One region of the Geobacillus lituanicus genome, then DNA from elsewhere that is predicted to be linked to it. Evidence: riboswitches for the same ligand, from Rfam matches in the RefSeq annotation. Region 1 holds a riboswitch; the other holds the start of a gene.
The links. A riboswitch is a leader RNA that binds a small molecule or an ion and turns the genes downstream of it on or off. The one in region 1 is predicted to bind S-adenosylmethionine.
Positions count from the first base shown of each region.

Region 2: linked by a shared signal. The riboswitch ahead of mtnK (S-methyl-5-thioribose kinase) and the one ahead of ACR1UW_RS08265 (hypothetical protein) in region 1 are both predicted to bind S-adenosylmethionine.

Region 1 covers NZ_CP194773.1:1,634,678-1,638,090, reverse strand. Annotated here, with positions in the region: gene ACR1UW_RS08275 (PaaI family thioesterase) at 123-605, opposite strand; gene ACR1UW_RS08270 (VOC family protein) at 786-1,169, opposite strand; gene ACR1UW_RS08265 (hypothetical protein) at 1,185-1,508, opposite strand; SAM riboswitch class I at 1,592-1,696, opposite strand; gene opp4A (oligopeptide ABC transporter substrate-binding protein) at 1,747-3,413, opposite strand, start outside.
Region 2 covers NZ_CP194773.1:1,229,856-1,233,268, reverse strand. Annotated here, with positions in the region: gene ACR1UW_RS06225 (pyridoxal phosphate-dependent aminotransferase) at 1-545, opposite strand, end outside; gene ACR1UW_RS06220 (carbon-nitrogen family hydrolase) at 644-1,459, shown strand; SAM riboswitch class I at 1,553-1,721, shown strand; gene mtnK (S-methyl-5-thioribose kinase) at 1,807-2,997, shown strand; gene mtnA (S-methyl-5-thioribose-1-phosphate isomerase) at 3,064-3,413, shown strand, end outside.

The sequences.
Region 1 (3,413 bases):
AGGATGAACATGTCACTTGTGAAGATGTCCGCTTTTTCCCAAGCGGGATCGAGCGCAACGAGCGAAGCGCCGGAGAAAGCGCTGTCAAAAACAGCCGCCCTCCGGCGCTTTTCGTTTGCTTGTCATCCCTGGACAAACGTTTTCGGCATGACGACCGCGACGACTTGACCGCGGGCGCACAGTTCGCCGTTGGCGAACACTTCGGTGTCCACTTTCCATTTTTTCGGATGAATCTCCGTCACAGTGCCGACGGCGACAAGCGGCACGCCATGCGGCGTCGGCTTGACGAAATCGACGTGAAGCGACGCAGTGACAAAGCGCGGCGGCGTTTCCCCGCTCCCTGGTTCATGGCCGTTTTTCCGATGCAAGGCAAGCGCCGCTGAACCGGTGCCGTGGCAATCAATGAGCGAGGCGATCAGCCCGCCGTACACAAACCCTGGAATCGCCGTATGTTCCGGACGCGGCGTATACACCGTCACCGTTTTGTCGCCCCGCCACCCGGTGCGGAAATGGTGGCCTTGTTCATTCAGACGCCCGCAGCCGTAGCACCAGGCGAATTCATCAGGGTAGTCGTCTTGAATCGCGTGCACGATCATTTCTTCCACGTCATCCTCCCCCTCTCTTTTTCTAGTATACCATTGAATCGAGAAGACGACGACTCCTACATGGACGGTTGTTGTCTAGCGGCAGGCAAGGCCATACGAAGAAAAATAGAACGAAGCGCCAATCGCCAGACGGCAAATTCATAGGCGGCCCAAACAGCTGGCCGCCTAGCGTGACGCCATTTATCGAGCAGGCTCGTAAAACTCGATCCATTCGCCGTCGGGCCCGAGGAAGAACAAATATTTTGCCCCGTTCGGAAGTGTCGTTATTTCTTCCCACACAAGCGGCACACCCAGCGACTGAAGCCGTTCTTTTTCCTGCTCGATGCCTTCGACCGTAAACGCCACGTGGTGCACTTTTCCTTCCGTCGGCAAATCCGGATTGTATCCTTCGATCAGCTCGACAATGATCGAGCCGTCAATCCCTAAAAACGCCAATTTCATCGTGCCGTTCGTATGAATCATTTCGCCGAGCAGCTCCAAGCCGACGACGTTTTGATAAAACGCTTTCGATGCCTCGATGTCTTTCACTTGAATACCGACATGCTCAAATTTTTTGACTGCCATTCGTCCTCTTCCTTTCTATGACTCCATTAACCATACTGCTTGTAAATACGGCGTCATCTGCATCGGGAAAATCCCTTTTTTCCCAAGCTCTGTCCATATGTAGCGGTCAAGGGCGTACGGTCCGTCCGCCTTCCATTCGTCCGCCTCACTGTTGGTCAACAACAACGAAAAGGCTGTTCCTTGCGCTTCCCCATACAAATGAACGTATCCGTCCCCACGGTCGACATGCACCGCCGCCTTAGAGTCAAACCGGATGAGCTCCGCCTGCACACAGCGCATGACACAAACGGCGAACGCTGCGGCAGGGAGATGAGCGGCCATGCAAGCTCGGATCGACATGTCCCTCTTCACTATTCCCCCTTCACCCCCTATCGACAAAAACCCCCTTCGCCTCGGAATGATGCGAAAGGGGTCATGAGCCGTTCTTATCATCCAAAGCGAAACCGCTTTGCGGGTGTTAGCACCTTGCCTGCGGCAGGTTGCTGTGGGGTCATCAAGCCCGTTCTCTCGCCCACTCTTGATAAGACGTATGCAATTTATCTTCTATCTTATCGTACATCATCAAAGGCAACAATCGTCATTGTTCGACTTCCGGTTGCTCGGACGTGACGCCGACATCTTTCCACGTCAGCTTCGAGCTCGGATCGACCGTGAAGTTGGCGACACGGTTGTTGACCGCATAGATGGCGGAACGATACAACGTTGGGATGACCGGCACTTCTTCGTTCATTAGCTTTTGCCACTCGCTGTAAATTTTCCGTCGATATTCTTTGTCAAACGCCTGTTCGGAATGGCCTTTTTCCAACAGTTCATCGTTTTTCTCATTCACCCAACGCGAGTAGTTGAACATGACGTTGCGGCCGTACAATCCGTACGGGTCGACGTCCGTTCCAGTTCTCCAAGCGGCGGCGTAGACATCCACTTTCGGATCGTCTTTTTCGACCATATCGTAGAAGGAGTTGAACTCCGCCAAGCGTCCGTCTACAAGCTGAACATCGAGGCCCACATCTCTCCAGCATTGCATATAAAATTTGGCCAGCGGTTCAGCGATGTCCCCACCGCTCATCGCCAAGAAGTTGATCTTGAATTTTTTGCCGTTTGGATCTTCGCGGAGGCCATCGCCATCCACATCTTTATATCCCGCTTCATCCAGCAATTGTTTCGCTTTTTCCGGATTGTACGTATACCCTTTGATGGAACTGTCATGATAGCCCGGGAACGACGGCGGGATCAGCGTGGTCGCCGGGAAGCGCAAACCATGATACAGGCGGTCGGCCACCTCTTGGTTGTTGATGGCGTACGCCATGGCTTGGCGCAGTTTTTTGTTTTGGAATTTCGGATTGTCCATTACGTTTTCCTGCTTTTTCGCATCCCAATGGCCGAGTTTAAAGCCGATATAGTTGTACGCCAAATCCACTTTACCGATAAACTGAATGTTTTTCGTCCCTTTCGCGTTCAAATATTGGTCAGTCGGGAACTCAGCGACGTCAATTTCGCCTTTTTTCAGCGCTTGCAGGACGACTTGCGGGCTGACGACTTTCAAAATGACGCCTTCCAAGTTCGGTTTGCCAGCCCAGTAGTCATCATTGCGAACAAACTCTACCGACTCGCCCGGAACGATTTTCTTCACTTTAAACGGACCGAACCCGATCGGGTTTTTCCGGATTTTATCCGATTTCGCCAAGTCTTTGATCGGAATGTCTTTCAAGTAATGCTTCGGCAGCGGATACGCCCAAATGCCAGTCAACACCGACGGATTGGCCTGTTTCCATGTGATCGTCAACGTCTTTTTGTCGATGACTTTAATGCCGGAAATTTTATCCGCTTTGCCGCTGTGATATTCTTCCATCCCGACGATCCCTTGGATGAGCGCATCGCCATAGCGGACGCCGGTGTAATCTTTATGGCCGATGACCAAATACGCATACTCCAAGTCTTCAGCGGTCACCGGCTGGCCGTCATGCCAATTCACATTGTCTTTAATACGGATTGTCATCGTCTTTTTATCATCCGACAACTCATACGTGGCAGCCCCATCATTTGTAATTTCATAGTCACCGTTCGTCCGGAAAAGCGACTCGTCAAAAAATTGCAAAATCTCTGCGTCGGGCGCTCCGGTGTAGAATGCATAGCTGAGCGTCCCTTCAAACGGCGTATCGGACACAAGGCCGTATTTCAACACGCCGCCATCGATGATTTTCCCGTCGTTTTTCACCGTCATCGGGAATTTGCTGATGTCTTCCT
Region 2 (3,413 bases), 400 kb from region 1:
GTCGGGTTGTTCGGATAGTTTAAAAACATCAGTTTCGCCCGGTCGGCCGCCGCCCTGGGAATGGCCGAATAATCCGGCAGAAACCCATTCTCCGCGACAAGCGGCATCATTTCCATCCGCGCGCGGGCGAGCGCGATTCCCGACCAATAGTCCGGATAACCCGGGTCCGGGACGAGCACGACATCGCCCGGGTTGACGAGGCAAAGCGGCAGCTCGACAAGCCCGGCTTTGCCGCCGAACAAGATGGCGACCTCGCGGGCCGGGTCGATCGTCACCCCGTACTCGCGCGCGTAAAACGCCGCTACGGCTTCTTTCAAAAACGAGTAGCCTTGAAACGGCGAATATTTATGGTATTTTGGGTTCGCGGCTGCCTTCTGCATCGCTTCGACAATGTGCGCCGGCGTCGGCTGATCCGGATTGCCCTGCCCTAAGTTGATCACATCATAACCCGCCTTGATCTTCGCACCGACTTTCGCCACGAGCGAGGCGAAAAACTGCTTCGGCAGCTGTTCAAGCAGTTCGGAAAAGGGAAATTCGATCGTCATCGTCCACACCTTCTCAAAAATTCTTGAAATTCTAGTGCAACATCATATATCGTTAAAAGCAAAATGTAAAGAAAAATTTTTTTCCGAGGTGAACGCTCATGACGATCCGCATCGCCTGCCTGCAGCTTGACATTGCATTTGGCGATCCAGCAAAAAACGAACAGCAAGCCGAACAGGCCGTGGAATCCGCTGCCAAAGACGGCGCTGACATCATCGTGCTGCCAGAGTTATGGACGACCGGCTACGATTTGACGCGCCTGGATGAAATTGCCGACGAAGGCGCCGAACGGGCGAAGGCGCTCGCTTCCCGATTGGCGCAAACGTACGGCGTCCATTTCGTCGCCGGTTCGGTCGCCAAAAAAACAGCCGCCGGCGTGACAAACACGATGATCGTGGCCGACCGCCATGGCCAAATCGTCGGCGAATACAGCAAGCTTCACCTGTTCCAATTGATGGATGAACATTTGTATTTGCAGCCGGGAAACGAGCCAGGCTTGTTCTCGCTTGACGGGCTGCCGTGCGCTGGGGTCATTTGCTATGACATCCGATTTCCGGAGTGGATTCGCGCCCATGCGTTGGCCGGAGCGGAAGTGCTGTTTGTCGTCGCCGAATGGCCGCTTCCCCGCCTTCACCATTGGCGGACGCTCCTGATGGCGCGGGCGATTGAAAACCAATGCTATGTCGTCGCTTGCAACCGGGCCGGACGCGACCCGAACAACGTCTTCGCCGGCCATTCGCTCATCATCGACCCATGGGGCGAAATTATCGCCGAGGCGGACGAGAAGCCGGGCATTCTCTCGGCCGACATCGATCCCTCGCTCGTTGCGGACGTCCGCGCACGCATCCCGGTGTTTGCCGACCGCCGGCCGCACGATTATGAAGAGGCGGCAAAAAAATTTTTCAAAACGTATTGACAATCCGCCAGCCCAACCTGTATCATTCGAATCAAGCAACCAAACGATTGTTAACATCGTGAAAATTGCAAAAACTTAATAGCTAGATCGGTACTCTTATCAAGAGTTGGCTGAGGGAATTGGCCCAATGAAGCCCAGCAACCGACCGTAATGCTATCGTGAGATAGGGCGCACGCCAAAGGCGGCGCCGGAAGCGAACCGCTTCCGCAGGGCACGGTGCTAAGTCCAACAGAAAGACCGATGTCTTTCTGAAAGATAAGAGGCGCGAAGACGATGCATCTTCAAGCCTCTTTCCGTATGCGAAAGAGGCTTTTTCATTTGCCAAAACCTAAAGGGGGAACGTGAAAATGACGATTGTCCAATCCACTGTTTACGAACCGCTCACCGAACAAAAAGCGACCGCCCTCGCCGTCCGCCTCGGCCTATTCCGAGACGGGGCGCCGCTTGTGTGCCGCGAAATCGGCGACGGAAACTTAAACTTAGTCTTTCATATCGTCGATCAGGAAACGAAGCAAGGCGTCATCATCAAACAGGCGCTCCCGTACGCGAAAGTCGTCGGCGAAAGCTGGCCGCTCACGTTAAAGCGCGCGGTTATTGAAAGCAACGCGTTGCGCACGTTTGCCAGCTATGTACCGCAATACGTGCCGAACGTCTACTATTCTGACGAATCGCTTGCCATTACCGTGATGGAAGACTTGTCCCGTCTGCAAATCGCCCGCAAAGGGTTGATCGAAGGGAAAACATTACCGCTTTTGTCCCGGCATATCGGCGAATTTATCGCCAAAACAGCGTTTTACACATCCGATTTCGGCATGAACCAGCAAGAGAAAAAGAAATTGGCGCAAAGCTTCGTCAATCCGGAGCTGTGCAAAATCACCGAAGATCTCGTCTTCACCGATCCATTTTTCGACCATGACACGAACAACTTCGAAGACGAGCTGCGGCCGGACGTCGAAACGCTTTGGAATGACGACCGCCTCCGTTTGGAAGCGGCGAAGTTGAAGCGCAAGTTTTTAACCGAAGCCGATGTGCTTCTGCATGGCGATTTGCATACCGGCAGCATTTTCGCAAGCACCGACGAAACGAAAGTGATCGACCCGGAATTCGCCTTTTACGGCCCGATCGGCTTTGACCTTGGGCAGTTTTTCGCCAACTTGCTGTTAAATGCGTTGTCCCGCCCTGACGTTGAGCGCCAACCGCTCTTTGATCACATCGACCGGACCTGGGACGTCTTTGCGTCCATATTCTCGGAGCTTTGGCGCACCAAAAGCATCGAGACGTACGCCGCGACACCGGGCTTGCTTGACGAAGTGCTCCGGCATGCGTTCATCGATGCTGTCGGCTTTGCCGGCTGCGAAGTCATCCGCCGGACGATCGGCCTCGCCCATGTGGCCGACCTTGACGGCATCGAGCAGAAAGAAGCCCGCCTTGCCGCCAAACGACACGCGCTCCGCCTCGGCCGCCGCCTAATTGTCGAGCGCAACGAGCTGACCGGAACGGACGGCTTCCGCCGAGTGTTTGCAGAAACCGAACAGTAACGCGGCGCCGACCGGCCCAGTGCCGGCTCGGATCAACGAAAAATGTGAAAAGAAAGGAAGACGACGATGGACACCTTTGCCATCCCGCGCTCTGTCGAGTGGCGCGAGACGCATATCACGATTTTAAACCAACAAAAATTGCCATTAGCAACAGAATATATCGACCTGCATACGCTTGAAGACGTGTACGATGCGATCGCCTCGCTGAAAGTGCGCGGAGCGCCGGCGATCGGCATCACCGCCGCTTATGGTCTGGCGCTCGCCGCCTCGCATTATAAAGCGGAAACGGTCCACGAGTTCCATAGCCGCCTAAAGCAAGACCGCGATTATTTGGCAAGCGCCCGCCCGACGGCCGTCAATTTGGTTTGGGCGCTTGACCGGCTCACTGCCGCCGCCAAAGACGCCGCCTCGGTCAA